2 regions of the Bradyrhizobium sp. RT6a genome follow, and region 1 is predicted to be linked to the other one. Evidence: predicted binding sites of a transcription regulator. Region 1 holds the regulator's gene; the other holds the start of a gene.
The links. Region 1 encodes HrcA, which represses chaperone genes, less so after heat shock. Its sites were predicted from a motif close to GTTAGCACTCNCNNNNNGNGAGTGCTAAC; they were not measured.
Positions count from the first base shown of each region.

Region 2: the regulator HrcA is predicted to act here: its motif matches at 1,843-1,871, upstream of ABIC03_RS12475 (co-chaperone GroES).

Region 1 is NZ_JBEPQC010000009.1:45,487-53,209, reverse strand. It holds gene ABIC03_RS32720 (hypothetical protein) at 1-467, shown strand, start outside; gene pncA (bifunctional nicotinamidase/pyrazinamidase) at 628-1,350, shown strand; gene grpE (nucleotide exchange factor GrpE) at 1,427-2,041, opposite strand; gene hrcA (heat-inducible transcriptional repressor HrcA) at 2,138-3,226, opposite strand; gene rph (ribonuclease PH) at 3,408-4,121, shown strand; gene rdgB (RdgB/HAM1 family non-canonical purine NTP pyrophosphatase) at 4,133-4,768, shown strand; gene hemW (radical SAM family heme chaperone HemW) at 4,755-5,909, shown strand; gene ABIC03_RS32685 (penicillin-binding protein activator) at 6,503-7,723, opposite strand, start outside.
Region 2 is NZ_JBEPQC010000002.1:561,419-569,141, reverse strand. It holds gene ABIC03_RS12490 (O-linked N-acetylglucosamine transferase, SPINDLY family protein) at 1-540, shown strand, start outside; gene ABIC03_RS12485 (cupin domain-containing protein) at 553-1,092, opposite strand; gene ABIC03_RS12480 (usg protein) at 1,248-1,535, opposite strand; gene ABIC03_RS12475 (co-chaperone GroES) at 1,914-2,228, shown strand; gene groL (chaperonin GroEL) at 2,273-3,913, shown strand; gene lepB (signal peptidase I) at 4,154-4,900, opposite strand; gene ABIC03_RS12460 (LysR family transcriptional regulator) at 5,010-5,843, opposite strand; gene ABIC03_RS12455 (cysteine hydrolase family protein) at 5,968-6,561, shown strand; gene ABIC03_RS12450 (glutathione binding-like protein) at 6,575-7,213, shown strand; gene ABIC03_RS12445 (caspase family protein) at 7,325-7,723, shown strand, end outside.

The DNA of each region.
Region 1 (7,723 bases):
CGGCCGAAGAGCAGATCGCGCTGATGCCGTTCAAGATCACCGATCTCGCCGACTTCAAGGACGTTCGCACGCTGGCGCCGGGCTCGAGCATCATCCTGGCCGACGGCGACGAGAGTACCGGCTATGAATCGAAGCCATTCATGATCCTCGGCGTGATCGGCGCCACCCCGCAGCAGGCCGACGACCGCGCCCGCTTCGCCCAGGAGGCGGCGCTCCAGATTCCCGGCGTGCGGGAGTCGCGCGTCACCATGTCCGAGCCGATCCGCATCAGCGGCCAGCAGGGTTTCGAGACCCGGATCGACGGCGTCAGCGGCAAGGACAAGACGCCGGTGACCGTGGTGCAGTGGATCCGCTTCAGCAGCGGCGGCGCCTCGCTGCGCATCATCGCCAGCGCCCCGCGCGAGCAGTGGCCGGCCGCCTTCACCCGCTTCCGCGCGGTCCGCGACGGCATCCAGCCGAAGGGCTGACCCGACACTAACCGTCGTCCCGGCCTACGCCGGGACGACGATGATATCCGGTCAGCAGCCCAACGACTCACCAAAGCCGGCTGCATTTTCGGGCTTCTGTTCGTATACGAACGGAACTAGGCTCCCCTTCCGTTGAGTTCATCCTAGAGGGAGGCGAATGATGCTGGATCGGCGACAAGTCTTGGCGGCGCTCGGGACGAGCGCTCTCGTGGCCCTCGCGCCAACCGCAATTCTGGCAGCTGCATCGATCAAGCCGGACGATGCATCCGCGCTGCTCGTGATCGACGTACAGAACTGCTTCCTTCCCGGCGGCAGCCTTGCCGTGAAGGAAGGCGAGCAGGTGGTCCCCGTCATCAACAAGATCTCGAAAGCGTTTTCGAACGTGGTGATGACGCAGGACTGGCACACGCAAGGCCATATTTCCTTCGCGTCAGTCCACGCCGGCAAGAAGCCGTTCGAGACCGTCGATCTTCCCTACGGCAAGCAGGTGCTGTGGCCAGACCATTGCGTGCAGGGCACCGACGGCGCCGCGCTGTCGAAGGACCTTGCGATCCCGCACGCCGAGCTCATCATCCGCAAGGGTTTTCACAAGGACGTCGACAGCTATTCGGCCTTTCTCGAAGCCGACGGCAAGACCTCGACCGGCCTTGCCGGCTATCTGAAGGGGCGAAAGATCAAGCGCGTCTTCGTCGCGGGGCTGGCGACGGATTTCTGCGTCGCCTGGACCGCGCTCGACGCGCGCAAGGCGGGCTTCGAGGTCTATGTGGTGGAAGACGCCTGCCGCGGCATCGACAATCAGGGCTCGCTCGCAAAAGCCTGGGCCGATATGGCCAAGGCCGGCGTGAAGCGGATTCAGTCCGCGGATATCGCGGCGAGCGCGTAAGAGGCGCGACCGAACTGCCAGACCCTCATCCTGAGGAGCGCACCCTTCGCGCGCGCCTCCTCACCATGAGGATCGATCAGTTGGCCGCGCCGTTCGGCTCGTTGCTGTTGGCGGGCGCGGCCTTGGCGCCGCCCTTGGCGACACCGACCAGGGCGGGACGCAGCACGCGCTCGCCGATGGTGTAGCCGGCCTGCATGACCTGCACGACGGTGCCTGCGGGCACCGACGCATCGGGCACCTCGAACATCGCCTGCTGAAAGTTCGGATCGAACTTCTGGCCCAAGGGGTCGAATTTCTTCACGCCGTGTTTTTCCAGCGCGCTGAGCAGCGAGCGCTCGGTCAGCTCGACGCCCTCGATCAGCGAGGCCAGGCCTGCATCGGCCGTCGCACGAGCTTCGGCCGGAACGGCATCGAGCGCGCGCTGGAGGTTGTCGGCGATGTCGAGCACGTCGCGGGCAAAGCCCGTGACGCCGTAGAGCTTGGAGTCTGCGACCTCTTTGGCGGTGCGCTTGCGCAAATTCTCCATCTCGGCCAGCGTCCGCAGCATGCGATCGCGCGCCTCGGCGGCTTCCTTCTGCAGGAGCTCGACCGAGCCGGGCTCGGGATCGTCGGGCATGATGTAGGGTTTTGACACCACGGGCTCGCCGGCCGCAGCACTCGTGTCTTCGGGTTGCCGGTCTCGATCGGTCATCGGCTCTCTTTTCGCATTCGTCTCAGGGGGTTTCTGGCCCGGATATCGTGCTTCGGGCGCCGAAAATCAAGCGCCCGTGATCGGGAGAGACGCCGGTCAGCCCCCCAGGAGCCGGCTGACGATGCGGGCAGCGTAGTCCACGGTCGGGATCACGCGGGCATAATTCAGCCGTGTCGGCCCGATCACGCCCAAAACGCCGACGATATGGCCGGCGGCATCCCGATAGGGCGAGATGATGGTGGACGAGCCCGACAGCGAGAACAGCTTGTTCTCACTGCCGATGAAGATTCGCACGCCTTCCGCGGTTTCGGCCCGGCCGAGCAGGTCGATCACGCCACGCTTGGTCTCGAGATCGTCGAAGAGCAGGCGAACGCGCTCGAGATCCTCCAGCGCATGCAAATCTTCGAGCAGATTGGCGTGGCCGCGAACGATCAGCTGGCGATCCTCGTTTTCGCCGCCCGACCAGCTGGCGATACCGGCCGAGATCACCTTGTGCGTCAGCTGATCGAGCTCGGTCCGCGCCTCTCCGAGCGCGGTCTCGAGCTCCAGCCGGGCCTCGGCCAGGGTCCGGCCACGGATACGTGCATTGAGGAAGTTACCGGCTTCAGTCAGCGCCGAGGATGGAACCCCCGGCGGGAGCGTCAGCACGCGGTTTTCGACCTGCCCGTCCTCGCCGACCAGGATCACCAATGCCTTTTCCGGTTCCAAGCGGACGAATTCGATATGTTTCAGCCGCGCATTGGATTTCGGCGTCAGCACGACGGCGGCTGCGCGGGTCAGGCCGGAGAGTCGCGTCAATGCCTCCTCGAGCGCAGCCTCGACCGATTGCGCGTGGCCGACGGAGGTCAACTGGCTCTGGATCGCCTGCCGCTCACTGTCATTGAGGTCGCCGACCTGCATCAGGGCGTCGACGAAGAACCGCAGGCCGAGTTCCGTCGGCAGCCGGCCGGCGGAGGTATGCGGGGCGTAGATCAGGCCGAGCTGTTCCAGGTCGGCCATGACGTTGCGGACCGAGGCGGGCGACAGCGGCATGGCAATCAGGCGCGAAATATTGCGCGAGCCCACCGGCTCCCCCGTCGCGAGGTAGCTTTCGACGATTTGACGAAAGATGTCGCGGGAACGCTCGTTGAGCTGGGCGAGGCCCGCGCGCGGCGCGATCAGATGGATCGGATCGTGATGGGCCACAGACGGTAACTCCTCTCAGATACAGGTAATTTGTCTATCCCTGCGGCTTCTGACAAGCGTGGCGTTCGCGGATTGAAAATCGGGGGTGAATAAGGCCTCGATCTTCCCCCTTGCCGCCCACCCTCACCCCACCTACAAGCACCGCCAACAGCCCCTTTCCGAGAGTTTTGGAGGATTTCCCATGCGGCCAAGCCGCCGTGCGCCCGACGAACTGCGCCCCGTGACGCTGGAGCGCGGCGTGGTCAAATATGCGGAAGGCTCGTGCCTGGTGAAGTTCGGCGACACCCACGTGCTGGTCACCGCCACGCTGGAAGACCGCCTGCCGCCATGGCTGAAGGGCCAGGGCCGCGGCTGGGTCACCGCCGAATACGGCATGCTGCCGCGCGCGACCTCGGAACGCACCCGCCGCGAGGCCTCCGCCGGAAAGCAGAGCGGCCGCACCGTCGAAATTCAGCGCCTGATCGGACGCTCGCTTCGCACCATCATTAATCTCGAAGCGCTCGGTGAGCGCCAGATCACGGTCGATTGCGACGTGCTGCAGGCCGACGGCGGCACCCGCACGGCCTCGATCACCGGGGCCTGGGTCGCCCTCGCCGATTGCATCACCTGGATGAAGGCGCGCAACATGGTCAAGGCCAATGTGTTGCGCGACAACGTCGCCGCGATCTCCTGCGGCATCTACAAGGGCACGCCGGTGCTCGACCTCGACTATGCCGAGGACTCCGAAGCCGATACCGACGCCAATTTCGTCATGACGGGCGATGGCCGCATCATCGAAGTCCAGGGCACCGCGGAACGCGAGCCGTTCACGGAAGCCGAGTTCCTGGCTCTGATGGCGCTGGCGCGCAAGGGCGTCGCGCGTCTCGTGGACTTGCAGAAACTGGCGGTAGCGTAGTCAATAGGCCGATGCATCGCCGAATCACCGGAAAGCTGGTCATCGCGACCCATAATCCCGGCAAGCTCGCCGAGATGAAGGAGCTGCTCGCGCCTTACGGCATCGAGGCGGTGTCGGCCGGCGAATTAGGCCTTTCGGAGCCGGAAGAGACCGGAAACGATTTCCGCAGCAATGCCGCGATCAAGGCCGTCGCGGCAGCGCAGGCGACGAAGCTGCCATCTTTCGCCGATGATTCCGGCATCGTGGTCGACGCGCTCGATGGCGCGCCCGGCATCTATTCGGCGCGCTGGGCCGGGCCGAACAAGGATTTTGACGCGGCGATGGCTCGGATCGAGCGGCTGTTGCAGGAGCGCGGCGCGACCACGCCCGCCAAACGCAAGGCGCATTTCGTTTCCGCGCTCTGCGTTGCATGGCCCGACGATCATCTCGAAGAGGTCGAGGCGCGCGTCGACGGCACGCTGGTGTGGCCGCCGCGCGGCACCGCCGGCTTCGGCTACGACCCGATGTTTTTGCCCGACGGCCATAGCCGCACCTTCGGCGAGATGGAGAGCATCGAGAAGCACGGCCTGCCGCCGCTCGGTCTCGGCCTGTCGCACCGTGCCCGCGCCTTCGTGAAACTGGCGGAGATCTGCCTTGAGCCGCGCTAAGGAAGCCTTCGGCGTCTACGTGCACTGGCCGTTCTGCCTGTCGAAGTGCCCCTATTGCGACTTCAACAGCCACGTTCGCCACGCCGCGATCGACGAGGCGCGTTTTGCGTCAGCATTCGCGCGTGAGATCGAAACGACCGCGCAACGTTCGCCCGGCCGCGAAGTCACCTCGATCTTTCTCGGCGGCGGAACGCCCTCGCTCATGCAGCCTGCAACCGTCGGCGCTGTGCTCGACGCCATCGGCAAGCACTGGACCGTGGCGAAAGACGTCGAAGTCACGCTGGAGGCAAACCCGACCAGCGTCGAGGCTACGCGCTTCGCCGGCTATCGCGCCGCCGGCGTCAACCGCGTCTCGCTCGGCGTGCAGGCGCTCGACGATGCCTCGCTGAAAGCGCTGGGCCGCATGCACAGCGCGCGCGAGGCACTCGATGCCGTCGCCATCGCGCGCCGCTCGTTCGATCGTTATTCGTTCGACCTGATCTATGCCCGTCCCGACCAGACGCCGGCGATGTGGGCCGATGAATTGCGTCTCGCGATCGACGAGGCGGCCGAGCATCTGTCGCTCTATCAATTGACGATCGAAGAAGGCACGCCGTTCTTCGGCCTGCATCAAGCCGGCAAGCTGAAGACGCCGGATGAGGCGATCGCACGCGCGCTCTACGACGTTACGCAGGAGACCTGCGACAAGCTCGGCCTGCCCGCCTACGAGATTTCAAATCACGCGCGGCGCGGCGCCGAGTGCCGGCACAATCTGGTCTACTGGCGCGGCGAGGAATATGCCGGCATCGGCCCCGGCGCCCATGGCCGGCTCGACATCGATGGTATCAGGCACGCAACCGCCACCGAGAAGCGTCCCGAAGCCTGGCTGATGCGGGTCGAGACCAACGGCCATGGCAACGTCACCGACGACCTCCTCAACAGCGAAGAACGCGCCGACGAATTCCTGCTGATGGGGTTGCGCCTCGCCGAGGGCATCGACCCCGAGCGCTACCGCGCGCTGTCTGGCCGCTCGCTCGATCCCAAGCGCATCACGCTGCTGCGCGAAGAAGGCGCGATCACGGTGGATGCAACGGGTCGGCTGCGCGTGACCAGCAGCGGTTTTCCGGTGCTGGACGCAGTGGTCGCGGATCTCGCGGCGTAGCGATATCTCGTAGTACGCAAAGCGTAACCAGCAACTTCGCGCGCGGAAGCATGATGGGTTACGCCTTCAGTTCGGGGTTGTATCGCGCGGTGGCTTGTGCGGTTCGGCTTCCCCTTGGGACTTCGCCTCAAGACCTCGTCCCGAGATGGATTGTCCTGATTTCCTGCTTCTTTATCCGTCAAGGTACGGTCTCCCGCTTGGGGAAAAGCGGGACGGACATAGGAATCCTTGCCATTAGCGTGGACTCCGGAACAGCGACGCCCCACCATTGATCTGCGATTCGGATCCATCCGATTCGCAACGTGGAGGGGAGCCGGTCTTCCGCCAAGTCGACCCGGCTCTCCCCACTGGCGATCCCTGACCTAGGGGACCATCTGACCAAAGGCCGTCCGGTTTCCACCCCGGGCGGTCTTTGTATTTTCAGCAGGGGCTCGAATCACGAGCTTCAGCCTGACTGAAATCACGTACACACTACGCACAGTAGAATCCCACCTACAAGACGCATGAGGACACACAGTCCTCAAACAACGGGGACAAAACTAACGCGCCGGCCTGTCACGCGGTTCAAACATACCGCACGCAAATCTGGCACCTTACGCCCCAAAACTCTTTGGCGAGCCCGCCACGGCCACGCCGCCACCGGTCGTGACCTTCATCACCGCGAGCCCGCGCTCGTTGGTTCCGTCGGCGCGGAAGCGGAACAGGCCGTCGATGCCGGCGAAGCCGGAGGGGTTGGTGAGCACGTCCGGCGAAAAGCGCGTGGTGCCTTGCGTGCGCGCCAGCGCGGCGACCAGGGCAACCGCATCATAGGCGAGCGTGGCCGTGCGGATCGGCTCCGCGCCGTATTTGGTGCGATAGCGGCCGGAGAAGGCGCGAAAGCCGGCCGGGTCCGGCGCGGCGTAGAGGCCGCCTTGCAAGCTTGAACTGGCATAGACGCGCGGACTGTCCCACAGGCCGGTGCCGAGCAGCTGGATATTGCGCAGGTTAGCACCCGCGGCGCTCAACGCATCGGCGACCGCAACGACGGCGTCGCCATCATCGGCGATGAACAGCGCATCCGCACTGCCGAGCTGCTGCGCCACGGTCCGGGCCGGCGCGGCGCGATCGGCGCCGTATTTCTCGAACGCGACGATGCGCCCGCCGCGGCGCGGCACGGCCGCCTTCACCGCGGCCTCGACCACGTTGCCATAGGCATTGTCGGGCACGAGCACGGCGACGGAGCGCTTTCCGATGCTGGCGGAATATTCGACGATGCGGTTGACGTCGGACTCCGGCAGGAAGCTCAGCAGATAGACACCGCGGCCGGCGATGCTGGAATCGGTCGAGAACGCCATCACCGAGATGCCGCGCGTCCGCGCGATCTGCGCCACCGCGGGCACCGACTGCGCGAACAGCGGCCCCAGGATGATCTCGGCGCCCTCGTCGACCGCCTGCTGCGCACTCGCCTGCGCGCCCTGCGGGCTGCCATTGTCGTCCTTGATTAGGAGCTGGATGTTGGGATTCTGGAACTCGGCCAGCGCCATCTCGGCGGCGTTGCGCATCGACTGCGCGGCAAGGCCGGCATTGCCGGATGCCGAGAGCGGCAGGATCACGGCAACCTTCACCCCGCCGGTGCCGGCGGTCGTCGCCTGTTGCGGCGGGCCGGCCGGCTGGGCCGGAGGCGGAGAGGAGCTGCTGAACGGATTGGAGAACTGGCTCAGGCTCTGCTGCACGCCGGCGCAGGCCGACAGCAGTGGCGTGCCGAGCAACAGGCCGAGCGCGCTTCGCCGGGTTGCCCCCGATATCAGGGGCCCCTGAACGGGAGACTCCCCCGA
Region 2 (7,723 bases), on a different contig from region 1:
GCGGTGGAAGTCTGGTCCAGGATTCTCGAGCGGGTGCCGGGTTCGCGACTGCTGATCAAGGATACTGCGCTGGACGCTCAGCTGGTCCGCGACAATCTGCTGGCGCGGTTTGCCGCTTGCCGGCTGCCGGCCGAACGCGTCGATCTGCTCGGAGCCACGTCACGAGACGAACATCTGGCAGCGTTCAATCGCGTCGATATTGGCCTCGATCCATTCCCGCAGAATGGCGGCGTCAGCACGTGGGAAGCCTTGCAGATGGGCGTGCCGGTGGTGGCGAAGCTCGGTCACAGCCTGCCAAGCCGTGCTGCCGGTTCCATCCTCACCGCGCTGGGCCTGCCGGAGTGGGTCGCGGAGAGCGACGAGGCCTATGTCGAAATCGCAGCGAGCCGTGGGTTGCAGATCGGCGAGCTCGATAAGTTGCGCGGCGAACTGCCCGGGCAGATCAGGGCTGCCGCCGCCGGCAACCCCGTCTCATACGCGCAAGCGGTGGACGATGCCTATCGCGCGATGTGGAAACGCTATTGCAACGACCGCGGCTGATCTCCGCCTCGCCTACGCCTTCAACTCCACCGTCCTGAACTCCGCCGGCAGGATCACCTCAAGCAGCTCGACGTCGTCCGAATAGTCCAGGATCATGTGCTTGATCTTCGGCGGCTGGGTCCAGGCGCTGCCTTCCTTCATCAGCGTCTCGCCCTCTCCGTCCATATAGGTCTTCACCCAGCCCTTGAGCACGTAGACCATCTGGAATTCGACGTCGTGGAAGTGCAGCTTCGACACCTCGTCCGGATTGCAAGGGCCTTGCAGCCGGATCACGTGCGCCTGCGCGAGGCCGTGGCTCGCGGCGGCGATGCCGAGATCGCGATACTTCGCGTAGGTACGGAGGCCGTCGGCCTTAAAGTCTTCCTCGCGGTGGTGGCTGATCGCAATGCGCTGCTTGGGCCGCGCCGGTTTCTTGACGGATGACTTTGCCGTTGTCGTGCGGGCTTTCGCCTTCACCGCCTTGCGCGCCGAGGATCGTGCGGCGGGTTTGGCCCCGCTTCGCTTCTTCACCGCCGCCTGCGATGCGCTACGCGATTTTGCTTTCTTGGTCATGGGCGGTCTCCCCTGTTGTTATGGGGAGAGGCTAGCACAGAATGCGAGATCCTGGGGTGGGTTAGCGCTCACGTAACCCACCAGTTCTTTCCGCAACCGTTGAAGCACGGTGGGCTTCGCTGAGGCTAACCCGCCGTACAGCACCGCGCTCGCCTTCAATGCAACCGGAATACGCCGTCCACCGCGCGCAGCTCGGCCGGCTTGATCAGCTTGGAATGCGCGACCGTGACCGAGAATAGCGGACCGTCGAGCTTCTTCTGCCAGAACGCCAGGAAATCCGTCAGCGCTGGAAATTTCGGAAACATGTCGTAGTTCTGCCAGACATAGGTCTGGAGCAGCGAGCGATGATCCGGCATCCGGTAGAGAATTTCGGCCGTCGTCAGCCCGTAACCCAGCACCTGTTTCCGGAAGTCGTCGGAAACAACCCCAACTCGCGAGACCATGCCAACCTCCTTTGCAGGAGCGCATATTCAAGGGGTGGCTTTCCGGTACGCGCCCTACGAGCCACCCGGTGGAGATGCGCTCACATGAGTGAAATGTGACGCAAACTGACAATCCATCTCAAGCCCAAAAGTTTAACAAGCTGTTGAAATTCAATGCGTTAGCAGCAGATGCGGCTCCCTGCTAGTACGGGCGCCGAGCGCGATTAACGATGGAAAGAGATTTTGGCAGGCAGCGCTTCCGAGTGCTATTTTTCTGCTACAAGCCCTTGCTCCCGCCAAAATCCTGCCTTATCTCAGCTGTGCCTGTGCTAGCACTCGCCGGCACAGACTGCTAACAATCCAAAATTCCCAACTCGTGCAAAAGCTTAGGAGAACTGCATGAATTTCCGTCCGCTTCACGACCGCGTCGTGGTCAAGCGCATCGACGCAGAAGAGAAGACCGCTGGCGGCATCATCATTCCCGACACGGCGAAGGAAAAGCCCTCGCAGGGCGAGATCGTCGCCGTCGGCCCGGGTGGCCGCGACGAAGCTGGCAAGCTGATCCCGATCGACCTGAAGGTCGGCGACCGCGTGCTGTTCGGCAAGTGGTCCGGCACCGAGGTCAAGATCGACAACGTCGACCTGCTGATCATGAAGGAAAGCGACATCATGGGCGTCCTCGACGTCCCCGCTTCCAAGAAGAAGGCGGCCTAAGAGCCCCTCTCTTATCCAGTTAAACACCTAAGGAAAAAATCCAGATGGCAGCTAAAGAAGTCAAATTCTCCGTCGATGCGCGCGACAAGATGCTTCGCGGCGTCGACATTCTCGCCAACGCGGTGAAGGTCACGCTCGGTCCGAAGGGCCGCAACGTCGTGCTCGACAAGTCGTTCGGCGCTCCCCGCATCACCAAGGACGGCGTCACCGTCGCCAAGGAGATCGAGCTCGAGGACAAGTTCGAGAACATGGGCGCGCAGATGGTGCGCGAAGTCGCTTCGAAGTCCGCTGACGCGGCCGGCGACGGCACCACCACCGCCACCGTGCTGGCCCAGGCGATCGTGCGCGAAGGCGCCAAGTCGGTTGCCGCCGGCATGAATCCGATGGACCTGAAGCGCGGTATCGACCTCGCGGTCGAAGCCGTCGTTGCGGACCTCGTCAAGAACTCCAAGAAGGTCACCTCGAACGACGAGATCGCCCAGGTCGGGACCATCTCGGCCAACGGTGACGCGGAGATCGGCAAGTTCCTCGCCGACGCCATGAAGAAGGTCGGCAACGAGGGTGTCATCACCGTCGAGGAAGCCAAGTCGCTCGAGACCGAGCTCGACGTCGTCGAGGGCATGCAGTTCGACCGCGGCTACATCTCGCCCTACTTCGTCACCAACGCCGACAAGATGCGCGTTGAGATGGACGACGCCTACATCCTCATCAACGAGAAGAAGCTCTCCTCGCTGAACGAGCTGCTCCCGCTGCTCGAGGCCGTGGTGCAGACCGGCAAGCCGCTGGTGATCGTCGCCGAGGACGTCGAAGGCGAAGCGCTTGCGACCCTGGTCGTGAACCGTCTGCGTGGCGGCCTCAAGGTCGCGGCCGTCAAGGCTCCGGGCTTCGGCGATCGCCGCAAGGCCATGCTGCAGGACATCGCGATCCTGACCGGCGGCCAAGCGATCTCGGAAGATCTCGGCATCAAGCTCGAGAACGTCACGCTCAACATGCTCGGTCGCGCCAAGAAGGTGATGATCGACAAGGAGAACACCACGATCGTCAACGGCGCCGGCAAGAAGGCCGACATCGAAGCGCGCGTGGCGCAGATCAAGGCGCAGATCGAGGAGACCACCTCGGACTACGACCGTGAGAAGCTCCAGGAGCGTCTTGCCAAGCTCGCGGGCGGCGTCGCGGTGATCCGCGTCGGCGGCGCGACCGAGGTCGAGGTGAAGGAGCGCAAGGATCGCGTTGATGACGCGATGCATGCGACCCGCGCTGCGGTCGAGGAAGGTATCGTTCCGGGCGGCGGCGTCGCCCTGCTCCGTGCCTCCGAGCAGCTCAAGGGCCTGCGCACCAAGAACGACGACCAGAAGACCGGCGTCGAGATCGTGCGCAAGGCGCTCTCCGCGCCCGCTCGCCAGATCGCGATCAACGCCGGTGAAGACGGCTCCGTGATCGTCGGCAAGGTCCTCGAGAACAAGTCGTACGCCTACGGCTTCGACTCCCAGACCGGCGAATATGTCGATCTCGTCAAGAAGGGCATCATCGACCCGACCAAGGTGGTCCGTACCGCGATCCAGAACGCAGCCTCGGTTGCGGCGCTCCTGATCACCACGGAAGCCATGGTCGCCGAGTTGCCCAAGAAGGGCGGCGCCGGTCCGGCGATGCCCCCGGGCGGCGGCATGGGCGGCATGGACTTCTAAGTCCAGCCATTCCGGCAAACGACAAAATGCGAAACCCCGGCAGCGATGCCGGGGTTTTTGTTTTTGCAGGATCGCTTCGCGCGCCCCATGATCACAGCCCTTAGCCCGGATGGAGCGCCGCGCAATCCGGGGCACGGTGTCCGGCGCAGGCAGTTCTCCTGGATTACGCTGCGCTCCATCCAGGATACGAACTCATGTCATGCAGGCGCCGCGCAATGCCCCCGGGATGGCGGGCGGGCCTCACCACACCTTCCCCAGCCGCTCCAGATGCGGCTCGCCGTGTTGGTCGAGCGACCAGAATATCCGCGTCACCTTGCCGACCAGATTGTCCATCGGCACGAATCCGATCGACGACATCACGCGGCTGTCGCTCGAGTTGTCGCGATTGTCCCCGAGCACGAAGAAATGGCCCGGCGGTACGGTATAGACGTCGGTGTTGTCGTAGTAGCCGTTGTCGACGCAGTCCTGCGTGACGTAGGACGCGCCGTTCGGCAGCGTCTCGCGCCAGCGCTTGGCCTTCGCACCGTCATCCACGCCGCAGGTGGAGCCGGCAACCACCGCCTTCAGGGCAACGCGTGTCACCGGGCGGTCGTTGAGGATGAGCTGGCCCTGCCGCATCTGGATGCGATCACCGGGCAGCCCGACCACGCGCTTGACATAGTCGACTGAGGTGTCCTTTGGCGTCCGGAACACGACGATGTCGCCATACGCGGGCTCGGTGGCCCGGAAACGCCCAGAGATCCATGACGGCGCGAAAGGAAACGAATAGCGGCCATAGCCATAGGCATATTTTGCGGCAAAGACGTAGTCGCCGACCACCAGCGTCGGCGTCATCGAGCCGGACGGGATGTTGAACGGCTGGAACAGGAAGAAGCGAAACAGGAACGGCGGCGACCACAGCACCGGGATCAGGAGGATCAGGATGACGATCGCCTTCCATTCCCGCACCTTGGGCTGCGGGTGGATGGTTTCCTGGAGAGTGGTCATGCGCCTGCCCTGATCAAGCCCGTAGCCGTTGCGAGATTACGCAACCCTCGCGCGCGCGCAATCCCATAGCTTGGTCGCGCCGCTCGCGGATCGCGTTCACGGGTCGCAATCAGCCGCGCGCGAGATCGCTGAAGCAGCGGCGGATCCATTCGATGGTGAGCCGCGTCGCCGGATCGCGCTTGAGATGGTTCTGCACCAGCAGCCAGACGTCGCGGCGCCCAGGCAGCAGTGTGGCGCGCAGGGGGCGATCGCCGAGCAAGTCTGCGCAGACGTGCTCCGGCAACACGCCGGCGGCCTGATGTGCGCGGATCAGGTTACGGATGACGCGAACGTTGTCGGTGACGCAGCGCGCGCGGGCTTTCTTCGTGCGCAGGAATTGCATCTCGGGAATGGCACCGAGCTCGTCGGGATAGGCGCACAGCATCGGCTCGCCCTCGGTCGTAACAGGCTCGAAATAATAGAGCTTGACGTCACCGAGTCTGGAGATCGCGAAGTCGCCCTTGTCGGGCTTGCGCAGCCGGATAGCGAGATCGGCTTCCCAGCGCGAGAACTTGACGTTCTCGCTCGAGGTGAGGAATTGCAGCGTCAGGCCCGGATTGGCGCGCAGGAAGTCGCTCGCGCGCGGCGACAGGACCTCCTCGGCGACCGTGTTGGTGGAGGCGATACGCAGGCGTCCCACCGGGCCAGCCAGACTCTCGCCGACGCGACCGATCTCGGCGGCATGTGCGGCCATCGCCTCGACATGCGCCAGCACCGCCTCGCAATGGCGCGTCGGCCGGCGCTGGCCGTCCACCGCATTGAACAGCGGCACGCCGAGATTGCGCTGGATCCGTGCAAGCCTGCGGCCGACGGTGGTCTCGTCGATGCGCAGCCGTGCGCTGGCGCCGGCATAGGTGCCCTCGTCCCTGACCGCGGCGATGATGCGCAGATCGTCCCAGTTCATGGCGATGAGCCTAGCAGGTCTCCTGCAAATTTGCAGCCGTATGCTGCAATAGTCCTGCACATTGGCAGGCCCCGGCCGCGCTAGTGTCACGCCGTCCGATATTTCTTAGGAAGGCCCGACCCGCATGACCGCTCCAAAAACCCTGCTTGAATTGTCCGGCGCCGATCTCAATCCGCCCAGGCTCGCCGATTCCTGCCTCGTGCTGATCGACATCCAGAACGAATATTGCGCCGGCCCGCTCGCCTTGCCGGATGCGGAGCCCGCGATCGCCGCCGCCGCGCGCCTGCTCGCCCGCGCGAGGGCGAGCGGCGCTGCGATCTTCCATATCGCGCACAAGGGACGTGCGGGCAGCCTGTTCGACCGTGAGGCCGCGCGCGGCGCGATCGTCAGGAACGTGGCGCCGCTCGCCAGTGAAGCCGTGATCGAAAAGGCGCTGCCGAACGCTTTTGCCGGCACCGACCTGCAGGTCCGACTGGCCGCAACCGGACGCACCAACATCGTGCTGGCCGGCTTCATGACCCATATGTGCGTCAGCTCGACCGCCCGCGCCGCGCTCGACCTCGGCCTGCGCACGACGATCGCGGCCGATGCCTGCGCCACACGAGATCTTCCCGATGGCCGCGACGGAGCGCTCTCCGCAAGGATCATCCACGAGGTCGCCCTGGCCGAATTGTCGGACCGGTTTGCGATCATCGCGCAAACCGAGATATTGACCTGAAGGAGCGTGGGCGATGCTGCAACTCTATTTCTCCCCGATGGCCTGCTCGCTTGCGAGCCGCATCGCGCTGATGGAAGCGGGCATCGAGGCCCGCTATCATCCGGTCCATCTCCAGACCAAGCAGGTCGTCGACGACGGCAGCGATTTCCTCGGCGTTTCGCCGAAGGGCGCCGTGCCGGTCCTCATGCTGGAGAATGGCGAACGGCTGACCGAAAGCGCGGCGGTGCTGCAATACATCGCCGATCTGAAGCCGCAGGCGGGCCTTGCACCCGCGTTCGGAGATCCCGACCGCTACCGTCTCCAGGAATGGCTGAGCTTCATCGGGGCCGAGATCCACAAGGCATTCCTGTTTCCAACCTTCTGGTACAAGGACGACGCCTCGCTCGCCAAGCCGCGTGCAAGGATAGCGCAGACATTATCGATGCCTGCGACGCATCTGGCGGGCCGCGAATTCCTCGTCGGCAACAGCTTCACCGTCGCGGATGCCCACCTCACCTGGGCTTTGCTGCTGCTCCGGCCGGCGGGCGTCGACATCGCGCAATGGCCATCGTTGTCGGCGTACCTCGCGCGCATGCAGGCGCGACCGGCCGTGCGGGACGCGATTGCGACCGAAATGGCTGTGCGCAAGATGATGGCGGCGAGCCCGGCGTGACAGGATGTCACGGCCGCGAAATCCGAGCGTTTTCTCTGGCAAGGCATTGATGTCGGCGCGGCATGCGCTAATCTGGAAGGATATTTTTCGACATTTCCTTGGAAGGCATTCATGCGTGCTCTTTCCAGATTTTGCCCGGCCGGACTTTGCCTCACCCTCCTGGCCTGCTGGCTTTTCCTTGCACCTGCATCGGCGGAAACCCGCGTCGCGCTGGTGATCGGCAATGGCGCCTATGCCAGTACGGCGAAGCTTCCCAATCCGTCGCACGATGCCGAAGACGTCGCCGCCTCGCTCAAGCGCAGCGGCTTCGAGGTGCTCCAGGGCATCGACCTGCGCCAGGCCGACATGCAGGACCTCACCATCCGCTTCGCGCGCGCCGCGAGCAAGGCCGACGTCGCGATGTTCTACTACAGCGGCCATGCGATGCAGTACAACGGCGTGAACTATCTGATGCCTGTCGATGCCGTGCTGAGCGACGAAGCCGACCTGAAGCGCTTCGTGCGGGTCGAC